DNA from 3 places in the Pseudosulfitobacter sp. SM2401 genome. Region 2 is predicted to be linked to each of the others. Evidence: riboswitches for the same ligand, from Rfam matches in the RefSeq annotation. Region 2 holds a riboswitch; each other region holds the start of a gene.
What was found. Region 2 has a riboswitch for cobalamin ahead of ACFIO0_RS11685 (DUF1636 family protein). Riboswitches for the same ligand answer to the same signal wherever they lie in the genome.

Region 1 (3,271 bases), 2.0 Mb from region 2:
ACAGGCGCATCGGTTTGCCGGTGACAGCCGCGTAGCCTTTGACGCGCAGGATGTTTTGCGACTTGGCCATGGCTTCGATCCGGGCAACGAGGTCTGCGGGATCGTCGATTTCAGGGATTTCGACCACGATGGATTCAAAATCATCGTGTTCGTGATCGTCATGGCCGTCGTGATGCGAGGGGCGGGCGTCCATGTCGTCTTCGGCTGCTGCCTCTAGCCCGAGGATCACGCGCGGGTCGACGATGCCTTCGCTGATTTCAACGATAGGCAATTTGCGTGGTGCTTCGGCTTCGATCACGGCGCGGGCCGATGCGATGCCGTCGGGGCCTGCAAGGTCGGTTTTCGTCAGCAGGATGATGTCGGCGCAGCTGATCTGATCCTCGAACACTTCGGACAGCGGTGTTTCGTGATCAAGGCTGTCGTCGGCTTCGCGCTGGGCGTCGACCGCGGCGACGTTGGGGGCGAAACGACCATCGGCCACGGCTTCGGCGTCCGCCAATGCGATCACACCATCGACGGTGATTTTGGAGCGAATATCTGGCCAGTCAAACGCCTTGAGCAGCGGTTTGGGCAGGGCCAGACCAGAGGTTTCGATCAGGATGTGATCGGGGCGCGGCTCGAGGGCCATCAGTGCTTCGATCGTCGGAATAAAGTCATCGGCGACGGTGCAGCAGATACAGCCGTTCGACAGCTCCATGATGTTTTCCGCAGGGCAATCGGGGATCGCGCAGGATTTCAAAATCTCGCCGTCCACACCCACATCGCCAAATTCATTGACGACGACGGCAAGCCGTTTGCCTTGGGGGTTCTGGATCAGGTGGCGGATCAGCGTGGTTTTACCCGCGCCGAGAAAGCCGGTGATGACGGTGACGGGAAGTTTGGCGAGATCGCTCATTTTACAGCATCCTGTGGCAGGGTCAGTGGTGGAATTCGGGCAACGCAGTTTTTGCGGAAATGTTCGGGGCGTTCGCGCCACGGCACCAGCCCGTCGGCGGTGTTGTAATAGCGTGTCGCGCCGTCAACGATGATGTCGAGCTGGGTGTCGGGATCAAGGTTGCCGTAGACATAGGCGTAGCGATTGCCGCCGCGCACCATGATGTTGCATCCGCCTTTGCAGTTGGTGAAACATTCCACCGCGCGCACGGTGACGCCTTCGGGGAAATCCTGTTCTGCCAGCGCTTTGTGCAAAAGATTGCCGGGGCGCTGCGTGTCGTCTTCGATGGCGCGACCCATTTTGCAGGTCGTGCAGACCAGCAATTCTACAGGTTCTAGATTGGTCTCAGTCATTCATTTGGCCTCAAGAGTTGAGGGAAAGAGTTGGGCCATCCGACACCCTGCACTTCAGGGGATCACATGCCCGGAACACCCCGTCCGGTTTGGTCTACGTCGCGTCTGCTGGCAGGTCTCCCGGCTTGCGGATATCAAGGTTTCCCTTGGCGGTTGCCCATCCTTCCCGACGTGTTGCGTCAGTGGGTTTGGGCGACCTTTCCGGTCACGGTCGCGGGGGCGGCTGCGCTTGGGGGTGATACCATCACGTGGTGTTACCCCTATCGCATTCCCTTTTCACCTGTTCTAGAACAGGCACCAGCACGCAAGGCATTGCCTCTGTGGGCCCTTGTTGTCAAGCATTTGCGGAGCATCCCATGACCGATACGAACACCCGTCACACCGAGAAAATGAAAAAGATCAAAGCCGCCCGTGATCGCATGATGGAAACCAAGACCGAAGAGAAGGGTCTGATCGTCGTGCACACGGGGCCGGGCAAAGGCAAATCCTCCAGTGGTTTCGGTATGATAATGCGCTGCATCGCCCATGAAATGCCCTGCGCTGTGGTGCAATTCATCAAGGGAAACTGGGCGACGGGCGAGCGCACGTTTCTGACAGAACGGTTCGCCGACGAGTGCAAATTCATCGTGTCTGGCGAAGGATTTACGTGGGAAACCCAAGACCGCGAACGCGATATTGCGGCAGCGCGCGCAGGCTGGGAACAGGCCAAAGAAGTGATTCTGGACCCCAAGATCCAGTTCGTTTTGCTGGACGAAATCAACATCGCCCTGCGCAATGACTATCTGGATATCGACGAGGTCGTTGAATTCTTGCAAGAACAAAAGCCGTTCATGACGCATGTTGTGTTGACGGGACGCAATGCCAAAGAAGAGCTGATCGAGGCGGCGGATATGGTGACGGAAATGGGCAACGTAAAGCACCCGTTCCGCGATGGGATCAAGGCGCAGAAGGGTGTGGAGTTTTAGGACTAACGCTTTCTTTTGACGGTTAGGGTCATGTCAAACCTGATCCGATATCAAACTAGACGAAAGCTGTTCAGGAAGGAAAGTGAATGGGCGCTGACAATGGAACGGTTCAGGTAAAACCTGATCAAACCCCCGACGAAAACAATTGGCGGGAGTTCTTTGAAAGGCTTCCGGCGTCGGGATGGCGTTGTTCTGTCAACAATCGATTTCAAGCGGCTCCGTTGGGATGCGACGTCTATGACCTTGCCGATCTTGAGGGCAGCGAGAAAGATGTTCTTGATCTGGTGATGGCGAAAATCCGTGCCAAAGAACTGGTCAGTTTCACGCTGTTCCCACCTAAAACGGATAGGGAAATGTGGGCGATGTACGTATCTGAGTATAGCAAAGGCACCATCAGCTTTGTCACGCATGACAGCTATCCGGTTTTAGAAGGCACGATGGTGGCGGATTTCTCAAGAGGCCTGGCGTGGATCGTCCCGATTTGTTTTGAGGCGTTTGGTGTTTTTGAGCTAGAGTGCCATCAGTATGTAGACCGAGAGTCTAGGTGAGAAGCCGCGCGTGGTTTTGATGGGGTGGAGCGCGAAAGAAGAGTTGATCGAGGCGGCGGATCTGGTGACGGAAATGACGCTGGTCAAGCATCCGTTCCGCGATGGGATCAAGGCGCAGAAAGGTGTGGAGTTTTAAGGGACACCCACGTGTCACAGCTTAACCAATTGGCCGTCACTCTATTGTGTATTCCATTTCGTTGTATGATGACCACTCATCGTCAAAAAGGTAACCTTCTATCCAGTCGATGATCCCATTGTCCCACACATGGATGAGCATTCCGCCCACGGGGAACCCTTTGTTCAAGATGTGGAATTCGGATGCGACAAAATCTTTTGAATCCGGTTCGTTAGGTGGGGCCTGAAAGCACTTAACACCAGACACAAATCCGACGGCTGTTAGATCGCGTGAGACGACTTCGTAATCGTCCGGAACGTTTCGCGGCAGGTGAGCATAAATTTCAGGGTGCCGTA
Region 2 (3,271 bases):
CCCGATGCCGGCGACGGTGACGGCGACAGCTCCGGTTGAGGCCCCGGCGGAAATGCCCAATAAATACGGGTCCGCGAGCGCATTGCGCAGCAGGGCCTGCAACACGACCCCCGACAACGCCAGCCCCGCGCCACAACATGCGGCGACAACGGCTCTGCTGAGACGGTATTCCCAGATGATGCCCTCATCAATGCGCCCCACAGGATAGCCAGCCCCGAAAAGCTTGTTGGCGATCACTTGAAAGACGGTTGCAACCGGTATTCCGGTTTCTCCGATGCAAGCACCCGTGATGATCGAAATCACAAGCACGACAGGTGCAAGCCACCCCAGTCTGACGGGGCGCGGGCGTGTCAGTACTGCGGCATCGGTCAAGACCCGAACTCGAATGTGCTGAGTGCCATCGCCAAGGTTTCCAGACCAAATATCGTGCGCATGGTCGCGCTCATGGCGTGGGCATCCATGACGACGACGCGGCCCTTTCGCACTGCTGTCATCTGGCTGGCAACGGGATCTGTGCGCAGAAATTCAAGTTTCGCCTCAATGTTGTCGGCGGGGTAGCGGCGGCGATCCATCTCGGCAATGACCAGAACTGTCGGGTCGGCGCGGGCGATCGTTTCCCATCCGACAGTCGGCCATTCCTCGTCCGATTGCACGACATTTTCGATGCCAAGCTGGTCCATCATGTACCCCGGCGCGCCCATCCGTCCGGCCATGTAGGGATCAGTCTGAAGATCGGCGGACGAGAACCAAAAGGCGGCTGTTATGTCGTCGGGCAGAGCAAGGTTTTGCGCCATTTCGATTGCGTCCGCCTCACGGGATTTGAGACTTGCGACCAGTTCCAAACCTGCGTCCTGAACGTCATAAATCGCCGACAGTTCTTTGATGCCTTTGTAAATCGAGCTGGGCGTGAATGTGCCCGTGCGCGTGCCGTCACCGCCGGTCGTGTTGTCCTTGGTGTCGCAATCCGCGGGGATCGTGTAGGTCGCGATACCCAGATCGGCGAACATTTCGTGGGTGCCGACGATGCCAGACGGGCCCACATGCCATTCGTACTGGACGGCGACCAAATCAGGATTTTTGCTCACGACGCTCTCGAAACTGGGGTCGTTGTCTGCCAAACGCTCGATCCGGCTGTTTGCGTCGGCGAATTCCGGCAGAACTGCGCTGAACCAGACCGAGGTGGCGACAACCTTGTCCGCAAGACCCAGAGCATAGATGATTTCCGTTGCCGATTGCCCAATGGTGATGGTGCTTTGGGGGGCGCGGTCAATCGTGATGTCGCGCCCGCAATTGGTCAGGGACAACGGGTAATCTGTAGGCTGCGCGGCAGCGCCCGTTGCAAAGGCGTTTACGGTGATGGCGGCGACAAGGGCAAATGCAGTCTGCATGTTGGTTTTCTCCTGAATTGAAAGACTGGGGGATTTGGAATGCGCAAATACGCGACGGGCGCTGCTGAAACGGCTGGTCATTGGACACATTCGTCTTTTGCGTAAATGAGGGCGGCAGGCACTTTTGCCAGTGGTGCGCTGTGTCGTTTTTCGGGGGGCGTTGTGGGGGAAAACCAGCCATCGTTGCGGGCGCGATACTGATCTGCAAACGCCACCAGATCGGACATATCCTGATCCGGGGCAATGTCCCCAAACAGGTAGGTGGCTTTTGCCGTCGCGTGATAGGCAACAGTGCACGGCCGGTCGCAACCTGCCATGCTGGCAACGCCAGATATTTCTAAATCAGCTGCGAACACCCCGCCTGCCGCGTCTAATGCGGCACGCAGGCGTGCGATCAGTTCAAGGCCGGGTTTACAGTCGGTCCCTTTGTGTCGGCACGATGTGCTTACGGAAATTGTGTGTTTTGTTCGGTCCATGCAGCCCTCCGCGGCGCAGCGGGGCTTGGATCGGAACATGTAAGTGCGCAGGCGCGTTGCCTGTAAAAACCATCATGGCCTCCAGTCCGGACACCCCGCCCGGTTCGAGTTTCATTGATGATGGCAGGTCTCCTGACTTGCGGGTCACAGCTTCCCCAATCCTTCCCAGCCTTTTGGCCAGTGGATCGTTCGGGGGCGCTCGCCGCTCACAGTTGCGGGGGCAGTCACGGAGTCGGTGCCAATTGGCTAGACCTCACCGTATTCCCTTTTCATCCCTCCACCCTTTGCGGGTTTTGAGAACCATCTGGGCGATATTTGCGCATAGCGTTCCGTGTCGTCAATCGAAATACAAACCGGAGGCTGATTGTTGCTGTTGGACCGGTGACATTTTGCGAAGGTCGGGTTGGTTTGGCCTACATGAATAAAACTGTCTCATTTTCAGGCAGCGCAGTATAGAAATGATCACAGACCTTTTGAGACACCCAATTTTGCTGAGAAATGAACCGCTTAAATGCTGACCCTCGCATCCCTTCCGCGTGATTTCCACGAAAACCCGTTTCAATATTACGATGCGCTTTTGAAACATGCGCCCGTGCATCCGCAACCGGATGGGTCGTTTATCCTGTCCAAACACAGCGATTTGGAGCGGGTGTATAAGGATACGGCGACGTTTACGTCTGACAAACAGGCAGCATTTGCGCCGAAATTCGGTGTCGGCTCGCCGTTGTTTGAACATCACACGACCAGCCTCGTGTTCAACGATCCGCCGTTGCACAGCCGTGTGCGCCGGATCATGGCGGGGGCGTTGGCACCGCGCGCAATTGCGCGGATGGAATCAGGATTGATCGAAACGGTTGACCACCTGTTGGCCCAAATGCCCCGCACGCCTGATTTGATCGAGGATTTCGCCAGCATCATTCCGATCCAGATCATCGGCAATCTGCTCGACATTCCCATGGAGGAACGCGCACCCTTGCGCGACTGGTCGCTGGCGATTTTGGGCGCGCTGGAACCGGTGCTGACGGATGCGCAACTACAGCGTGGTCACACGGCGGCGAGCGAGTTCAAAACCTACCTTCAGGACCTGATCGCGCGGCGCAAGGCGACCCCAGGTGATCCTGAAACCGACGTGCTGACGCGGTTGATCATCGGCGACACCCAAGGGCAGCTGAGCGAAATCGAGTTGATCCAGAACTGTATTTTCATCCTGAATGCGGGGCACGAAACCACCACCAATCTGATTGGCAACGGGCTGGCGTTGTTGCATGACAATCCCGATCAACGCGCCTTGGCGCTGGGCGATCCGGGCTTGATGGCGGGCGTGGTTGAGGAAGTGTTGCGCATCGCCTCGCCCAACCAGTTCGGCAATCGCGAGACCGCGCGCGAGGTTGAAATCGGCGGTATGAC
Region 3 (3,271 bases), 2.0 Mb from region 2:
CGAGGCAGAATCGTGACGGGTTTTGTCAGCTTTGTGGGCTCCGGTCCCGGTGATCCAGAGCTGCTGACGCTTAAGGCCGTGGACCGTTTGAAACGGGCCGAAGCGGTGCTGTTTGACGACCTGTCCTCTGGCCCGATCCTGACCCATGCGGCGGCGGGCGCGGATCTGGTTGGCGTCGGCAAACGCGCCGGTCGCGCATCGCCCAAACAGTCCCACGTGTCGCAATTGCTGGTTGACTACGCGGCCACAGGCGCGCGCGTTGTTCGCTTGAAAAGCGGCGATGGTGGCATGTTCGGTCGCCTCGAGGAAGAAATGGTTGCACTGAAAGCTGCGGGCATCCCCTACGAAATTATTCCAGGAATTCCATCGGCTTGTGCCGCCGCAGCCGCTGCTGGCATTCCGCTGACCCGTCGTTTGACCGCGCGTCGTGTGCAGTTTGTGACCGGCCATGACGTGAACGGCATGCTGCCCGATGATGCGAACTTGACCGCATTGGCCGACCCAAAGGCGACCACGGTTGTGTTCATGGGCAAACGCACGTTTCCCGCCCTTGCCGCGCAGTTGATTGCCCATGGTTTGCCCGCCGACACGCCCGCCTTGTTGGCCGAGGCCGTCAGCACCCCTGACCAAGTTTTGCGCCGCACCACGATCCAACAATTGGCCGATGATTTGGCCTCCGAAATCGGCACCGCCGCTGCCCTGATCCTGTACGGCCCGCTTGCGGATGATGACGATGCGTGAACTGACCCTGATCGGCATCGGGACTGGCAATCCAGACCACCTGACATTCGAGGGCGCGCGCGCCATTCAGCGGGCCGAAACGATTCTGATTCCGCGCAAGGGCGATCAAAAATCCGACCTCGCGGATTTGCGCCGTCAGATCATCGACACTGTCGCGCCAGACTGTGCCGCAAAAATCATCGAATTCGATCTGCCCACCCGCGCAGCTGATGGCGATTATCTGAACAACGTCGATCTTTGGCACGACGCGATTGCCGAGGCGTGGAAAGCGGCTGCCGGCACGGCCGAAACTGCGGCCCTGCTGATCTGGGGGGATCCGTCGCTGTACGACAGTTCGCTGCGGATCGCGTCGCGCCTAACGCCCTACCCCAAGATCAAAGTGATCGCAGGCATCACGTCTTTACAAGCGCTTACCGCCGCCCATGCCATCCCGATCAACGACATTGGCGCGCCGTTTGTTGTGGCCACAGGCCGTCAATTACGCGACCATGGCTGGCCCAAAGATGCGGATACGGCAGTGTTCATGCTGGATGGAAACTGCGCCTTCCAAACCTTGGCCTTGGCAGACTACGACATCTGGTGGGGTGCCTATTTGGGGATGGAGAACCAAGTGATCCGGTCCGGCCCGCTGGCAGACGTCTGTGCGGACATCATCGAAACCCGTGCACAGGCCCGCGCCGATCACGGCTGGATCATGGACGCGTATTTATTGCGCCGCCGCACGTAAGTCGCCTCTTGCGCGACTCGTTCCAAAGCAGTTAGACGTAAAGGGCTTGGTGTTTGTCGGTTTTGTCGACAAACGAAGAGGGAATTGGGTTAGGTTCAAGACAACTGATGCCCAGGCCGCCCCCGCGACTGTATGCGAAGAGCGGGCTTTGAAAATACCACTTGCCCAATGATTGGGTAGGGAAGGTCAGAGCCACGTGATGACACGCAAGCCAGGAGACCTGCCGGGCTGAAACGTAATTAACGCTGTCGGGTGTGACAGCAAGGAGAAGACAGATGAACACGAACGTAAAAGCCATCGCGGCCCCACAAACCTCTGCACGTTCCAACCTGCTGACAGCCGCATTTGCCGTGCTGATGGGCGTTGGAATTATTTTTGTAACCGGCCACGTTCAAGCGGCTGCTTTGCACGACGCAGCACACGACGTGCGTCACGCAACCGGCTTTCCCTGCCACTAAAATGTTTTCACGTCTTGTGACCAGCGCGGTGTTCGCTGGTGCTGTGGCTGGGTTGCTTGTCGCCCTGCTGCAGCTCGCATTCGTGCAACCTGTTCTATTGCACGCTGAACTTTATGAAACCGGTCAGCTGGTTCATTTCGGCGGTCTGCCCAATACGGCGACGCCTGAATTGCCCGGCTTTGATCTGATGCGCAACGGCCTAAGCGTGTTGTTCACGATGATGGTTTATTGCGGCTACGCGCTGATCCTTGTTGCAGTGATGAGCACGGCAGACGACGCTTTGGTCACGCCGCGCATGGGTATGATCTGGGGTTTGGCCGGCTTTGTCGCAGCCCAGCTGGCCCCTGCGATGTCCCTGCCCCCCGAAGTTCCGGGCGTCGCTGCCGCAGACGTTCAACTGCGCCAGTTCTGGTGGTTTGCAACCGTTGCGATGGCGGCTGGTGCGATGTGGATACTGGCCTTTCGATTCAACATGTACGGGATCGCGGCGGCTGCCCTGCTGCTGATGTTGCCGCATATCGTTGGGGCACCGCAGCCTGATGCATTTGCAGGGCCGGTTCCGACTGAACTGGGCGCGCTGTTTGCTGCCCGTTCTTTGGGCATCGGACTGGCGGCTTGGATCATTCTTGGTGCATTTTGCGCGTATTTCTGGAACAAAGAAGGCGAAGCGGCTTAGGCTCTTCGTCCATTCCCAAAGAAGGATCGTATGATGGATCGTCGAATGATGTTGTTGGTGATCGGCTTGGTTTTTGGATCAGGCATCGGTTTTTTGGTGGCCGCGTCTTATGGCGTCACTTTGAATGGTCACGACCATGCCACGGATCACGGCGCGATGCAGAGCAACGGGCATGACCACGCAGCGATGCAACCAATTTCACTACCCGCCGACGACAACGCACCGACAGTCGCGGCAACCGTGGTCAAAGACCCGATGTCCGGCTGGAACCTGCAAATCGAAGTCACGAATTTCCGGTTCACACCGCAAAGCGCCAGCCTGACCCACGTCGACGGTGAAGGCCACGCGCATGCCTATGTGAACGGTGAGAAAATCGCGCGGATTTATGGGAATTGGCTGCACATCGAACATTTGCCCGAAGGCGATGTGACTGTCGAAGTCGAGCTCAATTCCAACGATCACCGCCCCTTGGCTGTGGGCAATGAACTGCTGCGCGTGTCAATTCCGGTGACGAATTAATCCAACGCCGGAATGCGGGCACGCAGGTTGTCGCGCAGCTTGCCCAAAGGGCGCGCGTCTTCGATCCAGCCTTTGGGCAGGTCCAAATACATCTGGCACAGGGTGACAATTTCGGCCTCAAAGCTTTGCGTGTCGATGCTGTCGAACACG

Region 1: linked by a shared signal. The riboswitch ahead of ACFIO0_RS00785 (DUF1636 family protein) and the one ahead of ACFIO0_RS11685 (DUF1636 family protein) in region 2 are both predicted to bind cobalamin.
Region 3: linked by a shared signal. The riboswitch ahead of ACFIO0_RS00715 (CbtB-domain containing protein) and the one ahead of ACFIO0_RS11685 (DUF1636 family protein) in region 2 are both predicted to bind cobalamin.

The regions. Positions count from the first base shown of each region.
Region 1 is NZ_CP170633.1:153,596-156,866, forward strand. It holds gene cobW (cobalamin biosynthesis protein CobW) at 1-895, opposite strand, end outside; gene ACFIO0_RS00785 (DUF1636 family protein) at 892-1,287, opposite strand; cobalamin riboswitch at 1,380-1,604, opposite strand; gene cobO (cob(I)yrinic acid a,c-diamide adenosyltransferase) at 1,644-2,252, shown strand; gene ACFIO0_RS00795 (hypothetical protein) at 2,339-2,800, shown strand; partial or broken gene ACFIO0_RS00800 (cob(I)yrinic acid a,c-diamide adenosyltransferase) at 2,799-2,936, shown strand; gene ACFIO0_RS00805 (hypothetical protein) at 2,973-3,271, opposite strand, start outside.
Region 2 is NZ_CP170633.1:2,355,625-2,358,895, reverse strand. It holds gene ACFIO0_RS11695 (iron chelate uptake ABC transporter family permease subunit) at 1-372, opposite strand, end outside; gene ACFIO0_RS11690 (ABC transporter substrate-binding protein) at 369-1,388, opposite strand; gene ACFIO0_RS11685 (DUF1636 family protein) at 1,466-1,864, opposite strand; cobalamin riboswitch at 1,969-2,184, opposite strand; gene ACFIO0_RS11680 (cytochrome P450) at 2,376-3,271, shown strand, end outside.
Region 3 is NZ_CP170633.1:139,293-142,563, reverse strand. It holds gene ACFIO0_RS00730 (cobyrinate a,c-diamide synthase) at 1-16, shown strand, start outside; gene cobA (uroporphyrinogen-III C-methyltransferase) at 13-741, shown strand; gene cobF (precorrin-6A synthase (deacetylating)) at 734-1,468, shown strand; cobalamin riboswitch at 1,499-1,711, shown strand; gene ACFIO0_RS00715 (CbtB-domain containing protein) at 1,744-1,926, shown strand; gene ACFIO0_RS00710 (CbtA family protein) at 1,928-2,602, shown strand; gene ACFIO0_RS00705 (hypothetical protein) at 2,633-3,121, shown strand; gene ACFIO0_RS00700 (DUF1636 family protein) at 3,118-3,271, opposite strand, start outside.